Regions from separate parts of the Sutcliffiella horikoshii genome, predicted to be linked through region 1. Evidence: riboswitches for the same ligand, from Rfam matches in the RefSeq annotation. Region 1 holds a riboswitch; each other region holds the start of a gene.
What was found. A riboswitch is a leader RNA that binds a small molecule or an ion and turns the genes downstream of it on or off. The one in region 1 is predicted to bind S-adenosylmethionine.
Positions count from the first base shown of each region.

Region 2: another riboswitch for S-adenosylmethionine. It lies ahead of metK (methionine adenosyltransferase); the one in region 1 lies ahead of K7887_RS01310 (methionine biosynthesis PLP-dependent protein).
Region 3: another riboswitch for S-adenosylmethionine. It lies ahead of K7887_RS21140 (LLM class flavin-dependent oxidoreductase); the one in region 1 lies ahead of K7887_RS01310 (methionine biosynthesis PLP-dependent protein).

Region 1 is NZ_CP082918.1:236,538-241,389, reverse strand. Features, by position in the region: gene cydD (thiol reductant ABC exporter subunit CydD) at 1-1,583, opposite strand, end outside; SAM riboswitch class I at 1,865-1,985, shown strand; gene K7887_RS01310 (methionine biosynthesis PLP-dependent protein) at 2,108-3,226, shown strand; gene metC (cystathionine beta-lyase) at 3,223-4,425, shown strand; gene K7887_RS01300 (bifunctional homocysteine S-methyltransferase/methylenetetrahydrofolate reductase) at 4,409-4,852, shown strand, end outside.
Region 2 is NZ_CP082918.1:3,390,980-3,395,831, reverse strand. Features, by position in the region: gene K7887_RS17335 (alpha/beta hydrolase family protein) at 1-473, shown strand, start outside; gene pckA (phosphoenolpyruvate carboxykinase (ATP)) at 990-2,576, opposite strand; SAM riboswitch class I at 2,985-3,152, shown strand; gene metK (methionine adenosyltransferase) at 3,330-4,529, shown strand; gene abc-f (ribosomal protection-like ABC-F family protein) at 4,600-4,852, opposite strand, start outside.
Region 3 is NZ_CP082918.1:4,149,801-4,154,652, reverse strand. Features, by position in the region: partial or broken gene K7887_RS21150 (IS3 family transposase) at 276-1,444, opposite strand; SAM riboswitch class I at 1,914-2,025, shown strand; gene K7887_RS21140 (LLM class flavin-dependent oxidoreductase) at 2,115-3,167, shown strand; gene K7887_RS21135 (ATP-grasp domain-containing protein) at 3,219-4,166, shown strand; gene K7887_RS21130 (YjiH family protein) at 4,358-4,852, opposite strand, start outside.

The DNA of each region.
Region 1 (4,852 bases):
GCAACGGTAATGACGGTAGACCCCTTCGCCAACTCCTTCATAGAAGCCTGCAAAATCCGCTCGGTCTGCAAGTCCAGTCCTGTTGTTGGCTCATCAAAAAGGATGACCGACGGCTTTTTCAAAAAGGCTCGCGCCAACGCCAATCGCTGCTTTTCTCCGCCCGATAAACCTCTCCCAGCTTCGCCGATTTTCGTCTTGAAACCTTCTGGTAAAGATTGAATTAACGGAAGGATACCCGCTTTCTCGGCAGCACTTCTTATCTCCTCTTGTGTTGCATCCGCCTTTCCGCCTATCGCAATGTTATCGGCAATCGTTCCAGAAAAAAGATACGGATTTTGCGAAATATAGCTGAGGCGGTCAAACCACGCTTTTTCCTCGTATTCAAATAATGGCTTTCCATCCACCAGCACTCCCCCTTCTGACGGGCGAATCAGCCCTGCCATCAGATTGAGCAGTGTCGATTTTCCTGCTCCACTACGCCCAATTAAAGCAAGCTGCGTGTATGGCGGGATATCCACTGATATATTTTCGATGGCAAAGCCTTGATCTCCATAACGGAAGCCAAGGTTGTTCAATTGTAATGCAGGAGGACCCTGCTCCTTTTGAAAAGAAGCGTCCCCCCATTCGATAGGATTTCCCTCCTCTGCCAGCTCATCTGTCACCTTTTTCGCTGCTCCCATGCTACCTCGCCCTGTATGAAAGGCGCTTCCAAGCTCCTTCAAGTAAAGGTAGAACTCAGGTGCCAATACCAATACGAAAAAGGCAGTAAAGAACGTAACATTTTCAAAGACCACAAGCTGCAAACCTACCTCAAGCGCGATCAATCCAATTGCAAGCATCGAAATGAATTCCAGCATCAGGGAGGACAAAAATGCGATTCTCAACACTTCCATCGTTGCATCCCGGAAGCTCAAACTGCTATTTTCGATTGTTTCCTGCTGTTTGGCTGAGCGACCGAATAGTTTCAACGTCGTGAGCCCTTGCAAGGTATCGAGAAACGTTCCGGAAAAAGCATTCAGTTTATCCATCTGCTCTTCTGATTTTTTCTTTGTTTTCAAGCCTACAACGATCATAAAAATGGGAATGAACGGCGCCGTAATCAGTATAATCAAACCTGTATTCACATGCTGGCTGAATGCCGCGATCAAAATCATGATAGGGATGATGCTCGATTGGATGACCTGCGGCACATACCTGCTGAAATACGGATCGATTTCATCCACCGCATCCATCATCACGCTCACCTTTTGACCAGACTGGCCCTTAAGAGAAGCTTGAACCGGACTGTTGGAAAATTTCTGCAACAACGCAATCCGGAAATCTCGTTTTACTTTGGCAGCAAGCTTCACGCCCGTTAGACCGCTCCAATAGATCAAGGCCGCTCGTGCAGCCAATACTGCTAGAAGTCCCCCTAGGAATGGCAGGATTTCTTGGAACGTGTGGCCCCTCAGGAACACGCGATCCACGATAGTGACGAAGAAATACGCCTGCCCGATAACAGTCGCTCCTGTCAGTATGGCAATAAGGGTCAGCGTCATCCTTGTACCTCTATGTGATTTTGCAATCGTTTTTAAGTCCGTCATTATGATAAATCCCTCTTTTCTATTAATGAAAATCGGATTAGAATAGCTAGTTAGTGAAAAGTTTCACATACTTTATAGTTAACATTATATAACATGCTCCGTGGAATTTCCTCTTATGGGATTGACCATTTTATGACAAAAAAATTCTTTCTCCACTTAACTTCTACCCCACTCCTTCACCGCATAAAATTAAATCATTCAGAAAAAAACATTGCATTTCACTCTGACCTGTTGTAAATTAGTAAAATAATTAAATTGTTCAGATAATTAAATAGTGAACTTTCTTATCCAGAGAGGTTGAGGGAATGGCCCGAAGACACCTCAGCAACCAGCAGCGCCCGTTAGAACGGACGTTGAAAAGGTGCTAATTCCAGCAAGCTGTGATGCTTGCAGAGATGAGAAGAATGAACTTTTCGATAAAAGTCTTCTTCTTATAGAAGGCTTTTTCTTTTTATCCAATAAAGCATTAAAGCCTCATCCCTCTGGAAGAAACGATTGTCACTTACCATATAGGAGGCCCTTTCATGTATAAAACGGAAACAAAGCTTGCGCAAATCGGAAATCGCTCAGAAACTGCCACTGGAACTGTTAACCCGCCTGTTTATTTTTCCACTGCCTATCGACACGAAGGTATTGGGCAATCAACAGGATACGACTATACAAGAACGGGAAATCCGACGCGCCATGTGTTGGAAAAAGCAATCGCGGATTTAGAGGCCGGCGACCAAGGGTATGCCTGTAGCTCCGGCATGGCGGCGATTCTGACCATCCTTTCCCTTTTCAAGTCCGGTGACCACCTTATCGTTTGTAAGGACTTGTACGGCGGCACGTACCGCCTTTTTGAAGAAGGCTATAAAAAATGGGGACTGTGTTGTAGCTATGTGGACACGACCGACCTTTCAGAAATCGAAAAAGCCATTACTTCACAAACACAGGCTATCTTTGTAGAGACTCCCACCAATCCCCTGATGGTAGAAACAGATATTCAAGCGGTCTCAGAGCTCGCGAAAGCTCACGGACTTCTTTTAATCTGTGATAATACGTTTTACACTCCTGTTCTATTAAATCCCATAAAATTAGGCGCGGACATCGTCATTCACAGCGCGACCAAATATCTTGGCGGTCATAATGATGTGCTGGCAGGACTCATTGTCGCAAAGGGCGAGGAGCTTTGTGAATCCCTTGCGCTTCACCATAACGCGGCAGGTGCGGTGCTCAGTCCCTTCGACTCATGGTTATTGATACGCGGCATGAAAACTTTGTCCCTTCGCATGGAACGGCATGAAAAGAATGCAAAACGAATTGCGGAATACTTAGCTCAGCATGATTCCATTACGGACGTACTCTACCCAGGACGGGGCGGCATGCTCTCCTTCCGCATCCAAGACGAAGCATGGGTCAATCCCCTGCTTCAAAACTTGAACCTTATTACTTTTGCCGAAAGCCTTGGCGGCGTGGAAAGCTTTATCACATATCCTGCCACTCAGACGCATGCGGACATTCCGGAAAAAATCCGCCTCGAAACCGGCGTGTGCAACAGACTGTTGCGCTTTTCAGTCGGCATTGAAGACGCGGAAGATTTAATACAAGACTTAGAGGCGGCGCTGAAAGCTGCTTCCATTCAAAAGGAGGTCCTATCATGAGCCATTCTTTTCAAACGAAGCTGCTACACAACCGCCATAAGTTTGATAAAAGTAACGGAGCGGTGAGCGTGCCCATACAACACGCATCCACCTTTCATCAGCCTGATATCGATTCCTTTGGCAAATATGACTATGGACGCTCTGCCAACCCAACCCGGGAAGCACTCGAAGAGACAATCGCACACTTAGAAGAAGGAACGCGAGGCTTTGCTTTTTCATCTGGAATGGCTGCCATCTCGACTGCTTTCCTCCTTCTATCACAAGGCGATCACGTATTGATTTCAGAAGACGTATACGGGGGCACTTACCGGATGGTCTCCGAGGTTCTTACCCGATACGGCGTGGAACATACTTTTGTGGATATGACAGATTTGGAAAAAGTGAAAGCAGCCATCAAACCCAATACAAAATTATTTTATGTAGAAACACCATCCAATCCGTTATTAAAAGTAACGGACATCACAGCGATTTCCACTCTCGCCAAAACAGTCGGAGCTTGGACTTTCGTCGACAACACGTTCTTGACGCCAGCCTTGCAAAAGCCGCTGGAGCTTGGCGCAGACCTTGTCCTGCACAGCGCAACGAAGTTTCTTTCCGGACACAGTGATGTCGTGGCAGGCCTTGCGGTGGCGAAGGATCCTGTGCTTGCCGACCGTTTAGCCTTTTTGCAAAATTCCTTCGGCGCGGTGCTTGGTGTCCAGGATGCGTGGCTTGTCTTAAGAGGGCTTAAAACATTGCATGTAAGGCTTGAGCAGTCCCAAAAGTCCGCTTATAAAATGGCCAGTTACCTAGAAAAACATCCTGCCGTTAAAAAGGTTTATTTTCCAGGATTGACGACACACCCTAGCTTCACCCTTCAACACAGACAGGCGCAAGGACCTGGAGCTGTCCTTTCTTTTGAACTGCACAGCGAGGAGGATTTAAGGAAGTTTGTCGGCAATGTAGAAATTCCGGTGTTTGCTGTGAGCTTAGGAGCGGTAGAATCCATCCTTTCCTTCCCTGCGAAAATGTCTCACGCGGCAATGCCGGAAGCAGAACGGTTAAAACGCGGCATCTCCAACTCCTTACTCCGCTTGTCGGTTGGACTTGAAAGTGCCGAGGATTTAATAGAAGACTTTGAACAGGCATTTCAGCAAACCATTACAGAAGCAAGCGGTAACCAAGAACAACGGAGGGTATATCATGGGAATCTTAGATAGTTTACAACAAGACAAAATATTAATTGCAGACGGCGCGATGGGGACCCTCCTCTATTCCTACGGTTCTGATTGTTGCTTTGAGGAATTGAACTTGTCGCAACCAAACCAAATTTATAATATCCACCAGGCATATTTAAATGCCGGCGCCAATCTTATCCAGACCAACACGTATGCGGCCAACTACCACAAGCTGGAGCGTTATGGACTGCAGGATCAGGTAAAAGAAATAAATAGCGCTGCGGTTAGGCTAGCGAAAAAAGCAGTGGCGGATCACCCTGGCGCCCATGTGGTCGGTACAATCGGCGGGATCCGCGCCATCAAGCCTGAAGCCATTCCGCTTGAAGAAATTAAACGCACCTTCCGCGAGCAGCTCTACTGCCTGCTGCTTGAAGGGGTCGATGGTATTTTGCTAGAAACCTTCTATGAC
Region 2 (4,852 bases), 1.2 Mb from region 1:
CTGCTTTTAAGTTGTTAGCGGGCCATGAAAAAGTGAAAGCTGATCGTATTCATGTGTTCGGTTTCTCTCGTGGCGGTGTGATGGCTTTGATGACAGGAATTGAATTTCCTGAAGTGTGTTCGGTTGTATCCTGGGGCGGAGTGTCTGATATGTTTTTGACTTACGAGGAGAGAGTGGACTTGCGACGTATGATGAAACGGGTAATAGGTGGGACTCCGAATAAATATCCTGAGCGATATGAATGGCGGACACCTCTGTTGGAGCTTGAGCGGCTGGATGCACCAATATTGATTATTCATGGGGAGCAGGATAAGAACGTTTCTATTGAGCATTCTTATAGGTTGGAAAAGTGTGCAAAGGAGATGGGGAAGAAGGTGGAAGCGTGGTATTATTCGGAGTACACGCATTATTTTCCTCCGCAGGAGAATCGGAGGATAGTGGCGCGGTTGACAAGATGGATGAAGGAACAGTGACTGATAGGGGGAGAGGGAGCTTCTCAACGCCCGAAACGCGGTGTGGAAAGGGAAAACGGTAGTAGAGGGAGCTTCTCAACGCCCGAAACGCGGTGTGGAAAGGGAAAACGGTAGTAGAGGGAGCTTCTCAACGCCCGAAACGCGGTGTGGAAAGGGAAAACGGTTGTAGAGGGAACATCCTATACGCCCGAACGCCGATGAGAAAGAAGGAAACGGTCAAATAGAACGGCTCTATACGCCCGAACGCCGATGAGAAAGAAGGAAACGGTCAAATAGAACGGCTCTATACGCCCGAACGCCGATGAGAAAGAGGGAAACAGTCAAATAGAACGGCTCTATATGCCCGAACACCCAAGAGAAAGAGGGAAACGGTTAAATAGGACAGCTCTATACGCCCGAACCCCCACTAAAAACATGAAAACAGTCATATAGGGGGTTCTTCTAAACGTCCCCCCATAAACTAGAAGGCCAACCAAGTCTCTCAAAGCCTTGGTTGGCCTAAAACATTTATAATTATTATACCGTAGGTCCGCCCAACTCAAGGACTTCCGCAGGTACATTTTCAAACTTCTTGAAGTTCGCTTTGAACTTTCCTGCGAGCTCGCGAGCAAACTGGTCGTATTTTTCTTCGTTATGCCATGTTTTCTTCGGTTGTAACACTTCGTCAGGTACACCTGGAACATGTACTGGAATGGAAACGCCGAAGTATGGATCGGTTTCTACTTCCACATTTGTCAGGTCGCCTTCAAGTGCCGCCTGTACCATAGCTCTTGTGTAAGAAAGCTTCATGCGGCTTCCAACGCCATACTCCCCGCCAGTCCAGCCTGTGTTAACAAGGTAAACCTGTACGTTGTGCTCATCAATTTTCTTGCCAAGCATCTCCGCATAAGTAGTAGCAGGAAGCGGCAGGAATGGTGAACCAAAGCAAGTAGAGAAAGTTGCTTGTGGTGATGTGATTCCACGCTCTGTGCCTGCAAGTTTACTTGTGTAACCACTTAGGAAGTGGAACATTGCCTGTTCTTTTGATAGCTTAGAGATTGGAGGCAATACGCCAGTTGCATCGGCTGTTAAAAAGACGATGGTATTTGGGTGACCGGCAATGCTTGGTTGAACGATATTGTCCATTGCATCCAATGAGTAAGCTGCACGTGTATTTTCTGTTAACGTGGAGTTTTCATAGTCAGCAATTCTTGATTGACCATCAATGACCACATTTTCAAGGACTGAGCCAAAACGGATTGCGTCAAAGATTTGCGGTTCTTTTTCACGAGTCAGACCGATGCATTTAGCATAGCATCCGCCTTCAATGTTAAATACGCCTGTGTTAGACCAGCCGTGCTCGTCGTCTCCGATAAGTTTACGGTTCGGGTCAGCAGATAGCGTTGTTTTACCTGTACCGGAAAGACCGAAGAATAATGCTACATCGCCTTCGCGTCCTACGTTTGCCGAGCAGTGCATTGGCATAATTCCGTTTTCCGGAAGAAGATAATTCATTACAGAGAAAATGGACTTTTTCATTTCTCCGGCATATTCTGTACCACCGATCAGAACAATGCGTTTGCTGAAGGAAATAATGATGAATGCTTCTGAATTTGTTCCGTCTATGACAGGATCTGCTTTGAAATTCGGAGCAGAAACAATGCTGAATGCGGTTTCATGTTTTGCCAATTGCTCTTCATTTGGCTTAATAAATAACTGTTGTGCAAAAAGGTTGTGCCATGCGAATTCGTTGATTACTTGGATTGGCAATTGATATTTTTCATCGGCGCCAGCGAAGCCTTTGAATACAAATACTTCTTCTTTGTTTTCTAAGTATGTGAGAACTTTGTTATATAGGCGATCAAATACTTCTTCAGAGATAGGCGCGTTGACGGTACCCCAGTCAATTTTATCTTTGCTGATTTCTTCTTCTACAATAAATTTATCTTTAGGGGAGCGACCCGTGTATTTGCCAGTCGTTGCGAGTACTGCACCAGTTGAGGTCAGGCAGCCTTCGTTACGGTTTAATATCTTTTCTACCAATTGAGGAACAGACAGTTGAACATGCGTGTTGCTTCCGTAAATTAATTTTGTTAACCCATTATCAATCCCAACCGTTTTCATCATGGATAACTCTCCTTTGATTATATAATTTGCTTATTTATTTTCTCATCTGTTAAAAAGTATAACACATTTAACTTAATAGTCCATACTAATTAGCTTATTTTATGAAAATTTATAGGAATTCGTTAACATTTTGTGAAAAAGAGGCTTATCCAAGTGGAATAGCATTAGATTAACTGATTGAAAGCGTTGTCATTTCTAAGCTTGTCCACTAAAATTTTCACCAAATGTCCTCTCCCATTATAAACCTTGCCAACCAGAAGTAAAAGAAAATGATAATGAGATTTTTCAAGATAAAAGATCTACATAAAAGGAAGTAATTATTTCCTGTAAATTGATGTCGAATTATTTCTCTTTTTTGTTGACATGAAAGGTTTTAGTACGCTAATATAGAACCTTGAACGGATACTCTTATTCCGAGCTGGTGGAGGGACAGGCCCTATGAAACCCAGCAACCTGCTCAAAGGATGAGCGAGCGCGAAAAAGCACGCCGCTGTTTTGTATTAGGCCAATGTTATTGGTCGCTTGAGAAAAGGTGCTAAACCTGAGCAAGGCTATGACCTTGACCGATAAGAGTGAAAGGCTAATTCTCGACATCAAACCTTTCCTCAATTTTGTGGGAAGGTTTTTTCTATTTTTACACAAGATAACATAGAACATCACAATAGGAACTGAGATCCGTATCAAATATAACTGCTGTACGTGAAGAGAAGTCAAACGCTTTTCATAAACAAAAAGGAGGAACTTTTTTTAATGACTAAACAACGTCGTTTATTTACTTCTGAGTCCGTAACGGAAGGCCATCCGGATAAAATTTGTGACCAAATTTCCGATTCTATCCTGGATGCAATCCTAACAAATGATCCGAATGCACGTGTAGCGTGTGAAACATCCGTTACTACTGGATTGGTATTGGTAGCTGGAGAAATTACAACTTCCACTTATGTAGATATTCCTAAAATTGTTCGTGAAACAATCCAAGGCATCGGTTATACTCGTGCAAAGTACGGTTTTGATGCGGAAACTTGTGCGGTACTTACTTCCATCGATGAGCAGTCTGCTGACATCGCAATGGGTGTTGACCAAGCGTTAGAAGCTCGCGAAGGTCAAATGTCAGATGCAGAAATCGAAGCAATCGGAGCTGGAGACCAAGGTCTAATGTTCGGATATGCTTGTAATGAAACAAAAGAATTAATGCCATTACCTATTTCACTGGCGCACAAGCTTTCTCGCCGTTTAACAGAAGTGAGAAAAGATGAGGTTCTTCCTTACTTACGTCCAGACGGTAAAACGCAAGTGACAGTGGAATATGATGAGAACGACCAACCAGTTCGTATTGATACAATCGTAATTTCAACTCAACATCACCCAGAGGTTTCCTTGGAGCGTATCCAACGCAACATCAAGGAATACGTAATCAAGCCGGTAGTTCCTGCTGAATTGATCGACGAGAACACAAAATACTTCATCAACCCGACTGGCCGTTTCGTAATCGGTGGACCACAAGGGGATGCGGGTCTTACAGGACGTAAGATCATCGTTGATACTTACGGTGGATACGCTCGCCACGGTGGTGGAGCATTCTCCGGTAAAGATGCAACGAAAGTAGACCGCTCTGGTGCATATGCTGCACGTTATGTGGCTAAAAACATCGTAGCAAGCGGACTTGCTGACAAGTGTGAAGTTCAATTGGCTTACGCGATCGGTGTTGCACAACCGGTATCCATCGCAGTTGATACTTTCGGAACTGGTAAAGTTTCTGAAGAAAAATTAGTTGAATTGGTTCGCAATAACTTCGACCTTCGTCCAGCAGGAATCATCAAAATGCTAGACCTTCGTCGTCCTATCTACAAGCAAACTGCAGCTTACGGCCACTTCGGACGTAATGATCTGGATCTTCCTTGGGAGCAAACAGACAAAGCAGATGCTTTGAAAGAACAAGCGAACGCTTAATATAGTTAATAAAGAAAACCGCCCGAGAATGAGGCTCTTTGAGAGCTCTATTCTTAGGCGGTTTTTAATTCTAAAGGATTTCTTCTAATTTTATATATAAAGAGTCTCTTTCTGTTTCTAAGACGGTTAGTTCATCTTGCAGCCTTTGAAGTGTAAGTAAATCCTCTTCATTGTTCATCAGAGTTTCCAACTTAACTATCTCTGTTTCCAAATCTTCTAATTGCTTTTCAAATTCTTCGTAGCATCTTTTTTCGCTCGCTTCATAAACCAAGTGCTTTTTCTTTTGCTCAATTTTGGTGATTTCAGGTAGTTCCACAACCTTT
Region 3 (4,852 bases), 400 kb from region 1:
TCTGTCAAGAAAGTGGACAACTTTTTAGAGAGAATCTTCTTATGTTTTTCAATATTGGTACAGCTTTACTTTTTAAAAAAGCTATTTTCCTCGTATCTAGTTTGTATCTTGTATGAAAGATCCCAAATAGAGAATTCTCAGTGTCCCGCAACTTGACATGGAGCCTCTGCGGGTATGACCTCGAGCCACAAAGCCACCTGGGTAGGAACCAGTGGCTCGCCAGGTAGGCTATCCTACCCGCCCCTCCATGTAAAGTTGCTAAGTGGGGTTACTCTTTATGCAGCTTCTTTATCTAGTACTTGTTTTTTCGTATTGCTTCGTTCGTATTCATTTGGTGATATATATCCTAGTTTAGAGTGACTTCTTCTTTCGTTATAAAAGCTCATAATATAGGTCCAAATTTCCTTCGTTGCTTCTTCTCGAGTTGCGAATTTTCTTCGATACACAAGCTCTTTTTTCAGAGTCGCAAAAAAGGACTCCATACATGCATTATCATAACAGTTTCCTTTTCGACTCATACTTATTTCCATGTTACATTCCTTCAAGCGTGCGATGTAATCACTGGAGGTATATTGGCTACCACGATCAGAATGGTGAATCAGGCCATAAGGAGGCTTTCTTTGATTTATAGCTCTGTTTAACGCTTGTAAAGGAAGCTCCTTTGTCATGGTTTTGTTCAAACTCCAACCAACAATTTTTCTAGAAAACAGGTCCATTACTGTAGCCAAATACAACCATCCTTTTAACGTCCAAATGTATGTGATATCTGTTACCCACACTTGATTAGGCTTTTCTGGATTAAACTCGCGATTAAGTAGATTCGGATAAATTGGCTGATTATGGTTGGAATCTGTCGTAACCACAAAACGTTGTTCCGGTATAGCACAAAGCCCCATTTCACGCATATATCTTCCGACGGTTTTCTCTGAAATCAGAAACCCATCTTTATACAATTCTCTCGTAATTCTAGGACTCCCATAGACTTCTTTATTCTGAAAGAATAGACCACGAATTTTTGCCATCATCCACGTTTTTCGTTTTTTTCTAGGGGACTCCTTTTTATTAATCCACTTGTAGTACCCACTCTTGGATACATTTAATACCGTGCACATCTTCACAATTCGAAACTCTTTCCGATGTTGAAAAATAAATCGGTAAATTACTTCTGGCTTTTCATGAAGATGTGCGCCGCCTTTTTTATGATTTCATTTTCCTCTTTCAATTCGTTTATTTGATCCAATAGTTCTTTTTCACGTTTTTTAAACTCGCTAGGAGTAATGTAACTCTCCCCAGCTTGCGTTTTCTTTCGATAAATGCTAACCCAACGTGATATGTTCTTTGGTGACAAGTCCATTTCTTTACTAATATCTGTTGCTTTATTTCCCTCTTCTACTACTAGCTTGGCAATGTATTCCTTGAATTCAGGGTCATATCTTTTACTCATCATGACACGCTCCGTTCCAGATACTTGTTTTTACAAGTCTCTCCAAACCGTGTCTACTTTATAGTCTAGACCCACAAGGGATCTTCATGGGGTCTATGAGGACCTGAGTGAGCAGGAAAAGTAATGAGAGAGGTCTTTATAAGGTGGATGAAGACCTCCGTGAGAGGATTTTAGGCTCAGAAGTGTCTTCATAAGGCGGATGAAGACCTCCGTGAGAGAATTTTAGGCTTGGAAGTGTCTTCATAAGGCGGATGAAGACCTCACTGAGTGGTTTACAAGCTCAAAAGTGTCTTCATCCCCGCGCCATCCACCCCAATCCCCTAAATAACTCCAAAACCACCAGTTCATTTTTCCTCCCCCAGCTAATAAGCTAGTAATATAACCAGAGTATTTAGCTATCCGAAAGACTTGTCCATTCCCAAGTTTCGTGATAGGATTAGTCTAGATAACAATAATTGAATAGTAAGTTTTCTTATCAAGAGAGGTGGAGGGACTGGCCCTGTGAAGCCCGGCAACCGTACAGTACGGACAACTGTATAGGTGCCAATTCCAGCAAGACAAACGTTCTTGGAAGATAAGTGGATGTTACGGGCTTGTACTCAAACTTCTTCTTATCGAAGGAGTTTTTTGTTTGTCTACATACACAAACATCAAAAGGGGGAAGCGTGAGATGAAGTTTGGATTTTGGTTGCCGATATTCGGCGGTTGGTTGCGAAATGTGGAGGATGAACAGATGCCTCCGACTTTTGACTATGCCAAAAAGGTAATTCAGCAGGCAGAACAGCTTGGGTTTGATACAACCTTAATTGCGGAGCTCTTCCTAAATGATATTAAAGGCCCGAAAGAGGACACATTGGAGGCTTGGTCTACTGCCGCAGCCTTGGCAGCAGTAACCGAAAAGATAGAAATAATGACGGCGATCAGGCCTGGATTTCATAACCCTGCTATTGCCGCGAAAGCAACAGCAAACATCGATCACATCAGCAACGGTCGATTCACCCTCAATGTCGTGTCGGCTTGGTGGGAAGAGGAGGCCCGTCAGTATGGCGGGATCTTTACCGAGCATGATGAGCGTTATGACCGCACGAAAGAGTTTATTGATGTTCTTAAAGGTTTATGGACAGAAGATTCTTTTACCTATGAGGGAAAATACTATCAGCTGAAAGAAACAAAACTCCACCCAAAACCGGTACAACGCCCTAATCCCATCCTTTATGCAGGCGGCGAAAGTCCGAAAGGGAAGGAAGTTATCTCCTCGCACTGTGATGCCTATGTCATGCACGGGGGCACGGTGGAGGAAGTGGCGGCGAAGATTAACGATATGAAAGAAAAGAGAGCCAAGACATCGAATCCTCCATTTCAATCGTTTGGGATGGCTGCCTATGTTATTTGCAGGGATACAGAAGAGGAAGCACAGGCAGAACTCGCCAGGATTACAGCTGTTAAAGAATCTGATGCGTATGCTGGATTTAAGGACTTCACAAGCAAATCACAGCTTGAACAACAAATACAACTGCAGGATTATTCTGTGTCAAATAGGGGATTGCGTCCAAATCTAATCGGTACGCCGGAGCAGATTGCTACTAGAATACAAGAATTCGAGAAAGCTGGCGTGGAATTATTGTTATTACAATTTTCCCCGCAGCTTGAAGAAATGGAGCGCTTCGCCAAAAAAGTGATGCCCCTAGTACATCCGCAACCAGAAGAGCTTGCCCAATCATAAAACCTAGCAGAGAATACACTACTATATATGCATAAAATGGAGGCAATCATCGTGGAAAAAATTTATATTATTCATGAAAATAAAGAGTGGACGACACATTTAACAACTAGATTGGAAGAGTTAGGTTTGCCATATGAAGAATGGCACTTAGATGAAGGAGTGGTACCTCTGACGGAAGAGCCACCTGAAGGCGTATTTTACAACAGAATGAGCGCTTCTTCTCATACAAGAGATCATCGTTTTGCACCTGAGTTAACAGGGGCTGTGCTTGCATGGCTCGAACACCATGGACGGAAAGTCCTGAATGGAAGTCGCGCTCTTCAGTTGGAACTAAGCAAGGTCAATCAGTATACGGCCCTTGAAAAAGCCGGAGTCAAGACACCAAAAACCATTGCGGCGGTAGGCAAAGAACATATCTTGCAGGCGGCAAAGCGAATTGGTTCTGACTCCTTTATTACCAAACATAATCGAGCAGGAAAAGGACTTGGGGTACAGCTATTCCATTCAACAGCTTCCCTTGAAGAATACTTGTTTGGACCAGATTTTGAAGAGCCGGTAGATGGAATCACGCTTATCCAGGAATACATTCAGGCACCAGAGCCTTTTATTACCCGTTGTGAGTTTATTGGCGGGAAATTTGTTTATGCGGTGCAGGTCGATACGTCAGAAGGCTTTGAGCTGTGCCCGGCCGATGCCTGCCAGATCGGGGACCTGTTTTGCCCGGTAGGAGAAGAAGTCGAAGAGAAGCCGAAATTCCGTATCGTGGAAGGCTTTGCCGACCCAATCATTGAAAAGTATGAACAGTTCCTGCAAGAAAACGAGATCCAGGTGGCAGGTATTGAATTTATCCGCAACAGTCAGGGTGAGATTTTCACCTATGATGTCAACACCAACACAAATTATAACGCTGACGCCGAAAAAGCTGCCGGAAAATACGGCATGCTGGAGCTAGCCAAACTACTCGGCAAAGAGCTAGAGGGATCTGTTAAACAACTGTAGAGTTTCGCTCCAGGTGTTCGCTTTCCGCGGGACGATGCTTGAGCCTCCTCACTTCGTTGCGGGGTCTCAACCAACCGTTATCCCCCGCAGGAGTCTCACACCTTGCGCTACACTCTACAGAGGGTTCCCACGAAAAAAGCTATCCGCAAGTCCCAACCGGACCCTACGGATAGCTTTTTTACATTCCACTATTAAAAGAAAAACACATGCGCCATCAGCGCGATAACAGGTAAAGTAATCAACGTACGTAAAATGTAGATCACGAACATCTCCCAAAGCGAGACAGGAACTTTAGAACCTAAAATCACGCCCCCTACTTCGGAGAGATAAATAAGCTGTGTAACAGAAACTGCCGCGACAACAAAACGAGTTAACTCACTTTGAATATCTGAAGCTAAAAGAGCTGGCAGGAACATGTCTGCAAAACCAACAATAAGGGATTCAGACGCTTTAGCCGCCTCTGGAATTTGCAGTAATTCTAACAACGGAATGAACGGCATTCCAAGGTAAACGAATAGGTCTGTGTTTTCGGCGAGTATCAAGGCAATAGTACCAAATGCCATAACAATCGGTGCGACACCCATCCACATATCAAGGACATTGCGTCCGCCGTCACGGAAAAACTTTCCTGCGCTTTTATTTTTTGCAGCGCGCTCTACCGCCTGAGTGTAGCCCCATTTTAACGG